Regions from separate parts of the Kribbella sp. NPDC050470 genome, predicted to be linked through region 1. Evidence: riboswitches for the same ligand, from Rfam matches in the RefSeq annotation. Region 1 holds a riboswitch; the other holds the start of a gene.
What was found. Region 1 has a riboswitch for cobalamin ahead of ACIBGM_RS29585 (ribonucleoside-diphosphate reductase subunit alpha). Riboswitches for the same ligand answer to the same signal wherever they lie in the genome.

Region 1 (7,870 bases):
CTCACGATCCTCGGTTGCGACACAGACCAGCAGCGGGCAGGTCAGCCGTGCCGCGGCCTCGGCGGGCCGATAGCGCATCATCTGCAGTAGTCCTCTGGGCGCCACGCTGTTGCGCCACAACGTCGTTTGGCCGCCGGTCAGAATCTGGATGTGTTGCTCGGCCTCGGGCGTCGCGGTCACAGCGAGCTGTCCCGGCCGGCCCACCATGGGGATGTAGTACGGCGGCAGGCCGAGCTTGCCGCGGACCGCGTCCCAGACGATCGCGCCCAGCAGTCGCAGAGTGTCAGCTGTCGACCGTCCCTCGACCTTCTTCGGGAACCCGTTGAACGGGATCTGGGCCACCACGCCGGCGATCCGGGGATCGCTGCCGGCCACGGTGATCACGTGCGCGCCGCCCAGCGAGTTGCCCCACAGCAGCACCCTGTCGGGATCGACGCGCTCGTGCCCTCGGGCGAACGCCACAGCGGCGCGAACATCGACGAGCTGTGCGTCGATGTCGGGAAGCTGACGCGGCTCGCCGTCACTCTCGCCGAAACCCCGATAGTCGAAGACCAGCGCAGCGAACCCCGCGGCGGCGAAGCGCTCGGCATAGTCGAACAGGCGGTCCATCGTCCCGCTGAAGCCGTGGCAGAGCACCACGCAGGGCAGCGGACGGGAACCGGCGGGCAAGTAGAGGTAGCCGACGCACCGGACGCCGGCCGCGCTGAAGGACACCTTGGTCCGCATGCGGATCTCCCCAGAGTCATAGACTGACTTCCGGTAAGCACTCTAGCGAAAAAACTGACCGCAGGTAAGTGAGCGCTATGACATCCGAGCGGATCCTGGAAGCGGCCCGAATCCTGTTCGCCGCCCGCGGCTACCGTGCCTCCTCCATGCAGGCCATCGCGGACGAAGTGGGCATCACCAAGGCCGCCCTCTACTACCACTTCGACTCCAAGGAGGAGATCCTCCGCCAGCTCACGGTGCCGTTGCTGGACGAACTGGAGGCGGTGCTGGCTCAGGCCGAGTCCGGCGCCGATGCCGATGAGGTCCGTTGGCGGGCAATCGAGGGGTACGTCGACGTACACCTGCGTCACCGTCACACGCTCACGATGCTGGTCAAGGACATGACCCTGCTCGTCCAAGCGCCGATCGCCGACCGTTTCCGCACCTCGATCGCGTTGGCCAACGACTTGGTGGCCGGCCCGAGCAGCGGGCTCGAGCAGCGGGTGCGTGCCTGCCAGGTGGTCGCCGGACTGGCCGATCCGGTCGTGCTGTTCCGCGACGCACCGGCCGATCGATTGCGCAAGCTGATCCTGGACGGCGCACGGGCGTTGCTGGGCGAAGCGCCCGTACCCCAGGAGCGCGGGCGCGCCCGGGGACGCAACGGCGGGCGACGCCCGCTGCTCACCGAGGAACAGCTGGCAGAGGCTCGGTCCCTGTACGCCGATGGGCAGAGCGCCGAGGAGATCGGAACGCGTCTCGGCGTCTCCAGAGCGACCGTCTATCGCCATCTCAAAATCTAAAGATTCTGAGATTTGATTATGAGACGAACGGCTTCAGGCCCTGACCGCCTTGAGTGCGAAGAGCAGGGGGACGCGGGGCGCGTCGTCGGGTAGGCGCCACCAGCCCTCTGGGGTTTGTTGCATGGACGGCCAGCGCGGCCATTGGAGGACTTCGGACTCGCGGAGGCTGGTGATGGTGAAGCCGGTGGCGGCGAGGGTGGTGACGAGTTCGCCGAGGCCGTGCCGCCACTCATAGCTGCGTTGACGGCCGGGGACTTCGTCGCCGGTGTAGGTCACCGTCGATTCGTGCGCGATCGGGCCGCGGCCTTCGAGGTAGTCGGTACGGATCGTCAGCTCTTCGGACTCGCCGGGCAGCGACACCGGCCGAAGCGCGTTCAGGAGCGGGTGGAACTCGACGATGTAGAGCGCACCGCCGGGCTTGAGCAAGTCGCGAACGACCTTCGCCCACGCCTGCAGCTCCGGCAGGTAGCAGAGCGCGCCCTTGCCGGTGTAGACGACATCGAACTGACGACCCCGCACTGCCTCGACGGCGTCGTACACGTTGGCGTGCACATACTCGACTGCCTGCCCCGACTCGCTTGCGATCCGGCGCGCTTCCTCAAGCGACTTCGCCGACAGGTCCAGCCCGACCGTCCGGGCCCCACGACGCGCGAACGCGATCGTCTCGGTCCCCAGGTGACATTGCAGGTGCAGTACGTCGCGCCCGCCGAGTCGACCCAGGTCCTCCCACTCGTAATCGGCGAACCAGTACTCCGCCGGCTGACTGTAGAACTGGCTGGCCGCGTGCAACGGCGCTCGTGCGTCCCAGTCGGCCTCGTTGGCCGCCACCATCTGCCGAGTCTCCGCGTCCAGGCTCACTGACCCCTCCGTTCGCTGACGTTCAGCCACGGCCCAGTCTGCCCAAGCCCAGGTCCACATCTCCGCGCTCATGCTCATCGGCGGTTCTCACTCACAGTCATGCCACCGATGCCAAGGAAGCTCAGGGCCTGATCGCAACGCTGAGTAATCATGATTCGATCGCACTCCCCTTCACCTCCGCACCGTCTTGTTCAAGGTTATGAAGTAAGCTTGAACACGGAAGGGACATGGTCATGGCGCGAGTGGAGTTGCATCGGTGGCCTGGGCACCCGGACGGGTTCACCCGGGCGGAGCGGTTGGGCGGGTCGTACGAGCTGTACTTCCCGGATCCCTTGGTCGGGCGGACGTTCGACCTGAGTGACGACGTGCTCGCCGCCCTGGAGGACGCGGCCGGCGATCTTGCCCGGCTGGACGCGACGGCCGCCGTCCTGACGAACAGTGAGGCGTTGGCGCGACTGCTGCTGCGGGCCGAGGCGGTCGGGTCCTCGCAGATCGAGGGACTGGTCGTCGGCGCGCGCCGCCTGCTGAAGGCCGAGGTCCTGGGGGAGCGACAGCGTGACGTGACCGCCGAAGAGGTGCTCGGCGCGGTCGACGCGATGACCTGGGTGACCGAGTCCGTGCAGGCCGGCGACAAGCTCGAGGTCGAGCACCTGCTGGAAGCCCACCGCCGGCTGATGGCGCACTCGCCGACGCCAGAACTCGGCGGCGAGGTCAGGTACCTGCAGAACTGGATCGGCGGCCGCTCCCCCGCCGAGGCGTACTACGTCCCGCCGCCGGCCCAGCTGATCCCGGAGCTCCTCGCCGACCTGATGACCTTCGTCCGCGAGTCCCGCCTGCCGGTGCTGGCGAAGACCGCGATCGCGCACGCACAGTTCGAGACCGTCCATCCCTTTGCCGACGGCAACGGACGGACCGGCCGCGCGCTGATCCACCTGATCCTGCGCGCAGAGGGCCTGGTCGAGCGAACAGTCCCGCCGGTGTCGCTGTCGCTCGCGACCCACGCCACGCAGTACATCGAGGCGCTCACCGCCTTCCGGCACGTTGGCAAGCCGACCACTCCACGGGCCCGCACGGCAGCCAACCAGTGGCTGCAGATGTTCGCCGCCGCGTGCAGCCACGCCACCGCGGAGGCCGCCCGCTTCGAGCGGACGGCGGCCGACCTCAAGGCCGCCTGGCGAGACCGGGCCGCACCGGTGCGGGCCGGCTCGGCCGTGGAGCTGCTGATCGAGACGCTGCCCGCGGCGCCGGTGCTCACCTTGGCGGGCGCGGCCCGACTGATCGACCGCTCGCAACAGGCCGCGAACCAGGCGCTCGCGAGGTTGGTCGAGGCCCGCATCCTGCGGGAGGTCACCGACGGTCGCCGGAACCGCGTCTACGAAGCACCCGAGCTGATCGATGCCTTCATCTTGCTGGAACGGCGTTTCGCCAGCCCGGCCGCCGATACCAGGATCGAACCGCCTAGCAGGCCAGTGCCGTCGAGGCCAGAACCGACACGCAGTGCTCATTGACTTTCTCCTCCCGTTCAGGCAACAATTCGAACACATGTTCGATCCTGCTGCAAAATCTGATCGGGAGCGTGAGGAACCGTGATGCCGGAGCCGTTCGACTGGGACATCCTGTACCGCCCCTCGGCGATGGCGATGGTCCGCGGCCAGCTCGGCTTCAGCTGGATGGTGTTGTCCACCCGGCTCGCGGAGCTGACCGACGAGCAGTACTTCTGGCAGCCGAGCGGCGAGGCGCTGACCGTCGTCCGGCGCCACTACGCCGGCCGGTTCCGATCACTCGGCTCCGGCGAGTGGGTCGCGCAGTGGCCGGACGAGCCCGACCATCGCGGCCCGCGCACGATCGCCTGGCTGATCGCCCACCTGACCGAGATGTTCTTCGAGCGCTGGGAGTGGACCTTCGGCGAGCGAAGGCAAGGGCGCGCCGACATCACGTTGCACGGCAACGCCCGCGACGCCGTCGCCTGGCTGACGCACTGGGTCGAGGCCTGGCGTGAATCGGTCGCCGCGCTGGACGAGGAGCAGGTGATGACGGTCGGCCTCAGCCAGGCGACCGAGCTCGACGCCGCCGAGCCGTTCGGTCACGTCGTACTGCGCCTCAACCGGGAGCTGATCCACCACGGCTCGGAGATCATGACGCTGCAGGACCTCTACGCGGCGGCGGCCTGAGACGCGGGGCGGCGGGGACCACAAGATGTGCGACACGCGGCGCGGCGCTGCCACAAAATGTCGGAGCCGACCCCTAGCATCACTACTGCTGGTGGTTCGGAGTCACCAACACCACAAGATGTGGGTGACGCCGAGGCAACAGGGGAATCCGGTGCGACTCCGGAGCTGCCCCGCAACGGTGAGCGGAATCCGTCCGCGAGTCCGAGTACCTGCCACCGGCGCGTGCACCGCCGGTGCGCGCGGTCCGAGACCTCGAGGGCGGGTCGCAGGGCGTGACAGGCGCAGTTCCGGCCGGTGCTGCCTGTCCCGTCATGCTCCCCGCCCGCGAGTCCAGGCCCTCCGAACTCGCGTGGAAAGAGCATCTGTGACCGTCACTTCCTCATCGCGATCGACGGCCGGCCGGCCGTCGATCGAGCTGACCGTCGTCCGCCGCGACGGCAGCAGTACGGCGTTCGACCAGTCCAAGATCGCCGTTGCCATGTCCAAGGCGTTCCTCGCCGTCGAGGGCCCGGACGCAGGCGCGACGCACCGGGTCCGCGACCTGGTGACCGACCTGACCGGCCGGGTCGTCGACGCGCTCACCAGCCGCGGTGACGCCCGTCGTACCGTCCAGGTCGAGGACATCCAGGACCAGGTCGAGCTGGCGCTGATGCGCGCCGGCGAGCACCAGGTCGCCCGCGCCTACGTCCTCTACCGGGAGGAGCGCACCCGCGCCCGCACGCCCGCCGACCTGGCCGGCGTGACCGAGAAGCCGGTCATCACCGTGCGCGCGGCCGACGGCAGCGCGGCGCCGCTCGACCTCGACCGGCTGCGGGTGATCGTCGGCGAGGCTGCCGACGGCCTCGACGCGGTCGACCCGCAGCTGATCTTCGACGCGACGCTCGGCTCCTGCTACGACGGCATCGCCCAGCACGAGGTCGAGCTCGCGCTGGTGATGGCGGCGCGGTCGTACGTCGAGACCGAGCCGCAGTACAGCTTCGCCGCCTCCCGCCTGCTGCTCGACCAGATCCGCCGCGAGACACTCGGCCGCGTGCACGGCGAGCCGCGGCAGGCGAGCCAGGCCGACATGACCACGGCGTACCCGGCGTACTTCCCGGAGTACATCCGGACCGGCATCGAGGCGGGCCAGCTCGACCCGGAGCTCGCGAGCTTCGACCTGACCGCGCTCGCGGCCGCGATCAAGCCCGAGCGCGACCTCGACTTCGCGTTCCTCGGCCTGCAGACCCTCTACGACCGCTATCTGCTGCACATCGACAAAGTGCGGTACGAGCTGCCGCAAGCCTTCTTCCTGCGGGTCGCGATGGGGATGGCGCTGCGCGAGGACGACCGCGAGGCGCGGGCCATCCAGTTCTACGAGCTGCTCAGCTCGTTCCGGTTCATGTCCTCCACGCCGACGCTGTTCAACTCCGGCACGACCCGGCCGCAGCTGTCGTCCTGCTTCCTCACCACGGTCGAGGACGACCTGGGCGGCATCTTCACCAAGATCCGCAACAACGCCCTGCTCGCCAAGTACTCCGGCGGTCTCGGCAACGACTGGACCCCGGTCCGCGGCATCGGCGCCAAGATCCGCGGGACCAACGGCGAGTCGCAGGGCGTCGTACCGTTCCTGAAGATCGCCAACGACACGGCGGTCGCGGTCAATCAGTGTTTTGCTCCGGAGACTCTCGTCTATGCCGCATGCGGCGCAACACCGATCAGCGAGATCACGACGGGCGATCTGGTGCTCGGTGCGAGCGGTAAGTATCGCGAGGTAACGAAGACATTCACGTACGACCAAAACGACCCGATGGTGGAGATCGACGTGAAGCATTCGATCGAACCGCTCACGGTTACGGCAGGTCATCCTCTCTACGCGATTCAAGGCGTGCCGATGGAGCAGAGTAACGAGCGAACGCTCGAGTGGCTCGCGAAGGGAAAGGCACAAGCAGCCTGGGTCGAGGCCGGCATGCTCAGCAGCGGTGACTACGTCGGGCAGGTCGTCCCAAAGGAGGTCATTCCGGTTCACGGTCTGACCGAAGACGATGCACGCCTGTACGGCATCCTCCTCGGTGACGGCCACCTGTCGAAAAACGGCAGTCAGTGGGGAGTGTCCGGCAATCCACAGCGCGACACGCACCTGTCGTTCGTACGCGATTACCTCAGCGCTCGCGAAATCCACTTCTGGGAGACCAGTCGCGGTGACAGCTACGCACAGGTCCATTGGGCGGCGGGACGCGGCCCCAGAAGGGACCCGTTGACGGGACGTATCGCCGGACCCGGCGAAGCGACGCTACCGTTCGCCGGCAAGGACCTCTACGACGAGCAACATCGCAAGCACATCGCGCGTCGACTCGCGCATCTCCCGCTCGCCCAGACCCGTGCGCTCATCCGCGGGCTCCTGGAAACAGACGGTGGAGTCTCGCGTGGCAAGGAGATCTACTTCACGACTACTTCACGAAAGCTCGTCAACGGCCTGCGCTACCAGCTGCTCCGGCTCGGAATTCCCACCGCAGGGCAACACCGCACGCGCGACGATCGTCACGTCGGTCAGCGCTCCGACGGATCCGGGATTACCTTTTCGAAACCTGTGCACGTCTTCGACCTCCGTATTCCCGCCGTACCTGGGATTGCCGAACTCGTCGGCGTCACGCCCATCCGGAAGCTCAACTGGATCGCACACCAAAGCATGGTCTTCTCGCGCGTGCGAGAGGTGAGCACAATTGCGACCGTGCCAGTCGTGCACGACCTCGAGGTCGAGGTCGACGAGTCGTACATGACCAGCGCCGGCTTGGCCCACAACGGCGGCAAGCGCAAGGGCGCGGTGTGCGCCTACCTGGAGACCTGGCACATCGACCTCGAGGAGTTCCTCGACCTGCGCAAGAACACCGGCGACGAGCGCCGCCGGACGCACGACATGAACACGGCGAACTGGGTGCCCGACCTGTTCCTGCAGCGCGTCGAGGCGGACGGCCAGTGGACGCTCTTCTCCCCCGACGAGGTCCCCGACCTCCACGATCTGTACGGCGCTGCCTTCGTCGACGCCTACCGTGGTTACGAGGAAGCGGCGGATCGCGGCGAGATCAAGGTGTTCCGCCGGGTCCGGGCGGTCGAGCTGTGGCGGCGGATGCTGACCGTGCTGTTCGAGACCGGGCATCCGTGGATCACCTTCAAGGACGCCTGCAACCTGCGGTCGCCGCAGCAGCACGACGGCGTGGTCCACTCGTCGAACCTGTGCACCGAGATCACCCTCAACACCACCGTTGACGAGACCGCGGTCTGCAACCTCGGTTCGGTCAACCTGGTCGCGCATCTCACCGACGAGGGCCTCGACGCCGAGCTGCTGCGCGACACCGTGAA
Region 2 (7,870 bases), on a different contig from region 1:
GAGTACGACCCACCCCACAGCTGCCGGGCCCGCAGTACGGCGAGCACCAGGTTGATCCGCGCTTCGCCGACCGGCGCGCCGCCGAGCACGTGCAGCCCGTCACGGATCTGCACGTCCTTGATCTCGCACAGGTAGCCGTCCAGGTGCAGCACGAACTCGTCGAAGTCGTCGTCCTCGGGCTTCTCCGAGGTGTGCAGGTCGTGGTGCAACTGCGCCGCCTGGATCAGCGTCCAGATCTGGGCCCGCAGCGTCGGCACCTTCTCCGGGTCCAGCGCCTGCACGGTCGCGTACTCGTCGAGCAGGTACTCCAGCTTCGCCATGTCGCCGTACGTCTCGGCCCGGGCCATCGGCGGCACCAGGTGGTCGACGACCGTGGCGTGCGCCCGCCGCTTCGCCTGCGTCCCCTCGCCGGGGTCGTTGACGATGAACGGGTAGACCATCGGCAGGTTCCCGAGTACGGCGTCCGGCGCGCAGTCGGCCGCCATCCCGATGCCCTTGCCCGGCAGCCATTCCAGCGTCCCGTGCTTGCCCAGGTGTACGACGGCATGCGCACCGAAGCCGCCCTCGTCCGTCGAGGCCTCCAGCCAGCGGTACGCCGCCAGGTAGTGGTGCGACGGGGCCATGTCCGGGTCGTGGTAGATCGCCACCGGGTTCTCGCCGAACCCACGCGGCGGCTGGATCATCAGGACGACGTTCCCGAACCGCAAGGCCGCCAGCGCAATCTCACCGGCCGTGTTGACGTACAACTCCCCCGGCGGCGCTCCCCACGCCTCGGTCATTGCCTCCCGCAACGACTCCGGGGCGCGGCCGAACCACTGCTCGTACGTCGCCGGCGGGATCGTCGCGACCGCGTTCGCCAACTGCTCGTCGGTCAGCCAGTCGACATCGTGACCACCGGCCGCGATCAGCCGGTGGATAAGCCCGTCACCCTCCAGCTCGTTCACGTCGAGATCACCGAGGTCGTACCCGGCCTCCTGGAGCCGGCCGAGCAGCACGACCGCGGACGCCGGAGTGTCCAGACCGACCGCGTTCCCGATCCGCGCATGCTTCGTCGGGTACGACGACAGCACCAGAGCGAGCCGCTTCTCGGCGACCGGGACGTGCCGCAGCCGGGCATGCGCTACCGCGATCCCGGCGAGCCGGTCGCAGCGCTCCGGGTCGGGCGCGTAACGAGCCAGGCCGTCCTCGTCGTACGACTTGAACGAGAACGGGATCGTGATCAGCCGCCCGTCGAACTCCGGGATCGCCACCTGGGTCGCCGCGTCGAGCGGACTGACCGCGGCGTCGCTGGCCTCCCACTGCTCGCGCGTCGAGGTCAGCGCGAGGCCCTGGATCAGCGGGATGTCGAGCGACGCGAGCGCACCCGCGTCCCACGCATCGTCCGCACCGCCCGCACTCGCGTCCGCCGCGACGGATCCACCGGCGGCGAGCAGAGTCGTGACCAGTACGTCGCACTTCCGCAGCAGCTCGAAGAGGCCGGCGTTGTCGGGGCTGGTCGGATCCAGTCCGCGGAGGGTGCCGCAGTACACCGGCAACGGTTGTGCGCCTGCGTTCGTCACCGCGGCGGCCAGTGCATCCACGAACGCGGTGTTTCCGGAGATCTCGTGCGCGCGGTAGTAGACGATGCCGACGACCGGGCGCTCGTCCTCGACGAAGGTGCCACGGACGCCGTACGCCGGAAGTGCCTGCGGCGGATCGAACTCGTCGCCGGTCAGCAGGATCGTGTCCCGGAGGAACCCGGCCAGGTTGCGGAGGTTCCCGGCGCCGCCCTCGCGCAGGTAGGCGAGCGCTTCGGTAACCGCACCGGCGGGGACCGTCGACAGCGACATGAGCTCGGCGTCGGGCGCCGCCTCGCCGCTGACCACCACGGCCGGCTTGCCGGACGCGACCACCGCGTCGAGCCCTTCCTCCCAGGCCCGGCGGCCGCCGAGCAGGCGGACCACCACGACTTCGGCGGAGTCCAGCAGCGGGGTCAGCTCGGCAAGGTCCAGCCGGGCGGGATTCGCAACCTTCCAACCTGCATCTGCCTCGGAGGCGGCCAGCAGGTCGGTGTCGGCGGTGGAGAGCAGCAGCAGGTTCGCGGGACGGTGTCTGACGATGAACTCGCTTCGCTCGTTCACGGGCCACGATCCTTCCTCGGGGTGTCCACGCCCCGTCCGGAGGTTCGACGGCGGCAGTTCCTGACTCCCACACGAGGTGGTCACAGTGGCGGGACCGTCCCGGACTCACACCGGGTTCCTGCTGATGCCGTCGATTGACAGAGCGACTCTAGCCGAACCCTCGCCGTGGTTCTCGCGAGCAGCTGCGCAGAGTGCTGCGCCTGGGTGCGCCGGCGGTGTCAGGGGTACGGTGAAGTGTGCTGGTGGGGCGCGACGCGGATCGGGCTCGGGTCGGTCGCCTGCTCGCGGGGGCTCAGGCCGGTTCCGGGGGTGGGTTGCTGGTGCTGGGCGAGCCCGGTATCGGAAAGACCTCGCTGCTCGACGACACCGCCGCGGGTGCGGCCGACTTCCGAATCCTGCGAGCTACCGGGATCGAGACCGAGACGGAACTGCCCTACTCGGGGCTGTTCGAGCTGCTTCGGCCGGCGGCAGACAGCATCGCGGCACTGCCCGTCCGCCAAGCCAACGCGCTGCATGCCGCCTTCGCCGAGACCGCGGCGCAGGAGGTCGACGGATTCGCCGTCGCGGCGGCCACGCTGACGCTGCTGTCCGACGCGTCCGCGGCTCTGCCGATGCTGTGCCTCGTCGACGACTTTCAATGGCTGGACGCCGCCTCGGCGTCCGCGCTCGCCTTCGCAGTACGGCGAATCGAGTCCGAGCGGATCGCCATGGTCTTCGCAGCGCGCGACCCACGGCCCGACGCGGACCTGCCGCGCGGGATACCGGTGCTCCGGCTTCAAGGTCTCGGCGACGACGCGGCCGGTGAGGTGCTCAGAGCCGCGGCACGACACGAGCTGCCCGAGTCCGTCCGATCGATGCTGTTGCGAGCGGCCACCGGAAACCCCCTGGCGTTGCGTGAGCTGGTCGCTGCGCTTGAACCCACCGAGCTGAGCGGACAGGTGCCACTGCCCGAACCGCTGCCAGTGGGCAGCGAGATCGCCGATGTCTATCGCAGGGAGCTCGAGGCGCTACCCGCGCCGTCCCGGGCCGCCCTGTTGGTGCTGGCGGTGAGTGAGGACACGGGAGCGGAACAACTACTGCCGGCGGTCAGAGCTCTCACCGGCGATCCCGCGGCGCTCGATCACGCTGAGCGAGCCGGTCTGGTGCGCTGGACCTCGTCGGGACTGGTGTTCCGGCATCCGGTGCTCCGCTCGGTGGTCCATCAGACCGCGACGATCGCTGAGCGGCAGGCCGCACATCGATCCGTTGCAGAGACACTTCCGGCCGGGCGGGCGGAACTGCGCGCCTGGCACGCTGCGCTGTCGGCCGTGGCCCCGGACGAGGCGATCGCGGCCGATCTGGCACGGACAGCGGACCTCGCCCGGAACCGCGGCGGGCGCTGGGCGGAGTGCCGTGCCTACGAGCTCGCCGCGCGGCTCAGTCCCGATCCTGAGCGACGAGCCGAGCGGACCTACTCCGCCGCGGTGGCCGCCTTTCTCTCCGGGCATCACTCGGTCGCGCAACAACACCTGGAGGCTGTGCTCGCGGCGAGCGGGAATCCGTTGCTCCGGGCGGACGCAGAGCACGAGCGCGCCCGGGTTGCGCTGTGGCGCGGCCACGCCGACCCACCCCAGCGCCTCCAGGCGGCCGCCGACCGGGTCGCGCCGTACGACGCCGAACGGGCGGCCAAGCTCCTCGCGTACGCCGTCGTCGACCTCGGTGCGCAGTGCCGGGCAGCCGATGCGTTGCCGTATGCGTTGAAGGCGTGGGACCTGATCGGCTGCCGGGACCATCCACTGGTGGTGACGTTCAAGGTCGCGTACACCCTCGTCATGGCCGGCAAGACCGACGACGGAGCGCGACTGACCGAACAGGCAGCCCGCGTGGCCGAGCAAGGAGATGACGTCAGCGCGCTGGCGATGCTCGGGCCGGTGCTCAGCTGGCTGGACCGGTCGGCGGATGCCGAGCGCGTGCTCACCCGTGCGATCGAGCTGTGCCGCGCGAGCGGCGACCTCTGGATGCTCACGAACGCCCTGACCAATGCCGCGGAAGTGGCGCGTCGCGGTGCTCGCCTCGATCACGCCCTGGTCCGGGCCGACGAGGCACGTGCCCTTGCCGAGTCACTCGACGAGCCGGTCCAACTGGCGACGGCACTGGCTGGACTCGCCCGGGTGGAGGCCGACCTCGGTCGAAGCATCGAGTGCAAGGCGCACGCCGTACAGGTCGATCGAATCACCCGTCCGGCCGAAGAGCTACGAGTGACGTGCGCCGCGGCATTGGGCACCTTGGGGTTGGCGTCCAGAAGGCACCAGGCTGCCGTCGACGAGCTGGCACCCGCCGCGGAACTCCTGGCCGCCGGCGGTGTGAGCGAGCCGCGAACCTTCGGCATCGAGGGCGATCTCGCGGAGGCTTACGTGCGGTGTGGTCAGGTCGACCTGGCGGTGGAGCTCATCGAAAGGCTCGAGGCCTACGCCAGGCCGCGAGGCGCCGCAAGTGTCCTCGCCGCCGTCGCCCGGTGTCGCGGACTGTTCGCGCCGGACGAGGAGTACGAGACCTGGTTCACCGAGTCCCTCGAGCTCGCCCGCGATGTCGGCGCGCCACTCGCGGAGGCGCGCACTAGGTTGTGCTTCGGCGAGCGTCTCCGCCGTCAAGGCCGACGCTCGGCCGCACGAGACCAATTGCGATCGGCGCTGGCGATCTGCGAGGAGTACGGCGCCGCGCTGTGGGCCGACCAGGCGCGCAGCGAGCTGCGGGTCTCCGGCGAGACCCTTCAGCCGCACAGCGACGACCCCCGGCGCCAGCTGACGGCGCAGGAGTTGCAGATCGCCCTGCTCGTCGCCGAGGGGGCACGCAATCGCGACATCGCCACGAGCTTGTTCCTGAGTCCCAAGACCGTTGAGGCGCACCTGACTCGCGTCTATCGCAAGCTCGGTGTCACGTCCCGCACGCAGCTCGCCGCGCAGTTGGCCCACGCATTTGCGGCTCCGGTGCAGGGAGAAGCGTAGGGGTTTCCCCGACGCGAGTCCGGTCGCCGCATTCGTAGCGTCGTCGGTGTCGCCGGCCATCGGGGCCGGCCAGCACAGGGAGTCCCCATGATCACCTACATCGTCGAGCGACAACTGCCGGGCGTTGCGACCGGCGACGTCACGGCCGCCGCTGTCAGGGCTCGTGACGCCGCCGATCAGCTCACCCGAGAAGGTACGCCGGTCCGCTACATCGGCTCGGTCTACGTGCCTTCCGACGGCTCGTGTCACTGCTTGTTCGAGGCATCGTCCGAGACCGCCGTACGGCAGGTCAACGAGATCGCCGCCATCCCGCTCGAGCGCATCGCGCCGGCCACCCAACTGACGGCGTCGGCACTCCCCGCCAACTGAGCACCTGCCGACCGCCATTCCACCGACACCGACACCGACACCGACACCGACACCGACACCGACACCGACACCGACACCGACAAGGAAGACCACCATGCACGTCCTCACCCGCACAGTCCTCACCGTCGCGGCCGCGCTGAGCTTCGGCATCGCAGCCCCGGCCATCGCGTCGGCCGACACGCCCGCGAACGACTTCGCCACCAACTACTCCGGTTGCCTCGGCCCGCTGCGCAGCGCCATCGCCAGTGGTGCCCTGGATGGGGCGACCCTGCCCGACGGCACCGTCCTACCCGGCGGCTTCGGCGGATCCTTCAACCCAGGCGGCCACCTCGGCACCGTCGCGGAGGCCGAGTTCCTGATGAGCCACGGCTTCACCGAGCAGCAACTCGCAGCCTTCTGCGCCTCACTCGTCACGCACTGACGAGCACATCGACTCGGCGCGGCCGCCCCGGGTCCTACGACTCAAGTCGGGGCCCGAGACACCATCTGGTGGGCTGGGACATGGTATTTCATGTCCCAGCCCACCGGTTCCTGTCTCAGCTCCTCTGGCTGTGGTCGCGGTCGGCCTCGCGCCATCGACCGCCCGCGGCGCCTCGGAGCGTTTTGTCCAGACCACCGCCGGCACCGTCCAGGGAGTTGCCAAGAGCAACTACCGCGTCTTCGACGGCATCCCGTACGCCGCTCCGCCGGTAGGTCACGCAGGTCGTCGACGACATGTCCACCAACCATCAGTGCGCGCTCTGGGAGTAGTGGGCAGCGAGCAGGTCGGTGCCCCAGTCGTTGCGGAGGTCGCGCCAGACGGAGTGGATGTGGTTGGCGTTGTCCTGGGTGTTGTCGTACTCGGCGAGGAAGGTAGGGCCGACGATCGAGTAGTAGTGGCGGTGGCCGACGCCTGGCTCGGTCTCGCCGGCCCAGGCGAAGGTCAGGCGCTCGATGCCGTGGTCGGTGATGTCCTGCCAGGTCTGCAACCCGATCGGCCCGGCGGCGCGGCCGACGTACTGGCCGACCAGGAGGCTGAACACCTGGCGTTGCTCGCCGGTCATGTCGCCGTACGCCAGGCCCCGGTGCAGCAGGGATGCGTCGGCGACCGGGTCGTGCCGGGTGAGGATGTCGTCGGGCGCCTCGTCCGAGACGACGGCGACCGCGCGCTGGCCGGGCTCGAGGGCGTGCAGGAGCTGGAAGCCCAGGTCCTGCTCGGCGGCCAGGAACCGCCGGCCCGCCTGCGGTCCAGACCGCACCTCGGCCGGGTTCGATCCGATGAACTGCGGGGTGAACGCGATCGCGCCGTCGACCAGGGTCACGTGCAGGGCCAGGTGGTGACCGTTCAGCCGCCAGGCCCACGGCTCCGTGCCGGCCGGGTCGCCGAGCACCCGGAGGAAGTACCGCCCGCCCAGCACGGACCCTTCCCACTCGCCGGTCGGCGGCAGGTCGGGGATCCCGCGCAGGATCACCTCGGCCTCCAGCACGGCCTTCGAGTCGGCCACGCCGCGCTCACTGCAACCGATCTCGATCAGCCGCTCCGCGAGCCGCTGCTGGGCCGGGGTCAGCTCGGCCAGCGGCAGCCCGGGCCGGTTGCCGGGCAGGTAGGTCCAGTCCTTGTGGTCGGGCGTGTCGAACGCGGCCCTGACCTTGTCCAGCTGAGCCGGCGACAGGCTCGCCAGCAGCTCGAGGACCGCTTCCCGGGTCTGCTCTACAACCATGCCGATCGCTCCCGTTCCGTCGGTTCGTAAGGTGTCCACTGCTCGAACGGCCGGTCCAGCTTGTACCGGAAATCCGGCTGCCGCAGCAGAACGCGTGTTTCGGCGTTGTCCGGGTTGCACAGCGTCTCGAAGAACCGGACCGACCAGTGGAACCAGCGCATGCAGAACAGCCGCATGGTCAGCCCGTGCGACACCAGCAGCATGTTCCGTGGCGCGTCCGGTGTCTCGAAGTCGCGGTGCATCGTCTCCAGGAACGTCGACACGCGGTCGTACACGTCGGCGCCGGACTCGCCGTCGGTGAACCGGTAGAAGAAGTGCCCGAACGAGTCCCGCAGCTGCTGCTGCCGCTCGATGTCCTCGGTGTCCTGGAAATTGGCCCAGTCCTGCTCCCGCAGCCGCGGCTCCTCGCGGACGACGTCCAGCAGGTCATCGATGCCGAGCGACTCCAGCGTTTGGCAGGCCCGCAGGTACGGCGAGACGTAGACCCGGACCGGTTCGTTCTCGAACAGCTCCCGCAGCCGCTTGCCCGCCTGGGCGGCCTGCTCGTGGCCGTGCTGGGTGAGCGGGATGGAGTGGTCGGGGACGCGCTCGAAGATCGTCTTGTCCAGGTTCGCCTCGGACTCGGCGTGCCGGATCAGGGCGATCCGCAGCGGCCGCCGGCTCAGGTCCTTACCCACCGTCTCCCCTTCCGCCGGCT

Region 2: it holds a riboswitch for cobalamin, as region 1 does, so the genes downstream of both, cobN (cobaltochelatase subunit CobN) here and ACIBGM_RS29585 (ribonucleoside-diphosphate reductase subunit alpha) in region 1, are expected to answer to the same signal.

The regions. Positions count from the first base shown of each region.
Region 1 covers NZ_JBITHV010000010.1:67,889-75,758, forward strand. The annotation lists gene ACIBGM_RS29560 (alpha/beta hydrolase) at 1-726, opposite strand, end outside; gene ACIBGM_RS29565 (TetR family transcriptional regulator) at 804-1,505, shown strand; gene ACIBGM_RS29570 (class I SAM-dependent methyltransferase) at 1,539-2,363, opposite strand; gene ACIBGM_RS29575 (Fic family protein) at 2,597-3,871, shown strand; gene ACIBGM_RS29580 (DinB family protein) at 3,953-4,534, shown strand; cobalamin riboswitch at 4,610-4,766, shown strand; gene ACIBGM_RS29585 (ribonucleoside-diphosphate reductase subunit alpha) at 4,899-7,870, shown strand, end outside.
Region 2 covers NZ_JBITHV010000006.1:434,067-441,936, reverse strand. The annotation lists gene cobN (cobaltochelatase subunit CobN) at 1-2,120, opposite strand, end outside; cobalamin riboswitch at 2,154-2,286, opposite strand; gene ACIBGM_RS20165 (LuxR C-terminal-related transcriptional regulator) at 2,363-5,104, shown strand; gene ACIBGM_RS20160 (nickel-binding protein) at 5,192-5,473, shown strand; gene ACIBGM_RS20155 (hypothetical protein) at 5,568-5,894, shown strand; gene ACIBGM_RS20150 (DUF3500 domain-containing protein) at 6,202-7,173, opposite strand; gene ACIBGM_RS20145 (histidine phosphatase family protein) at 7,164-7,850, opposite strand; gene ACIBGM_RS20140 (cobalamin biosynthesis protein) at 7,835-7,870, opposite strand, start outside.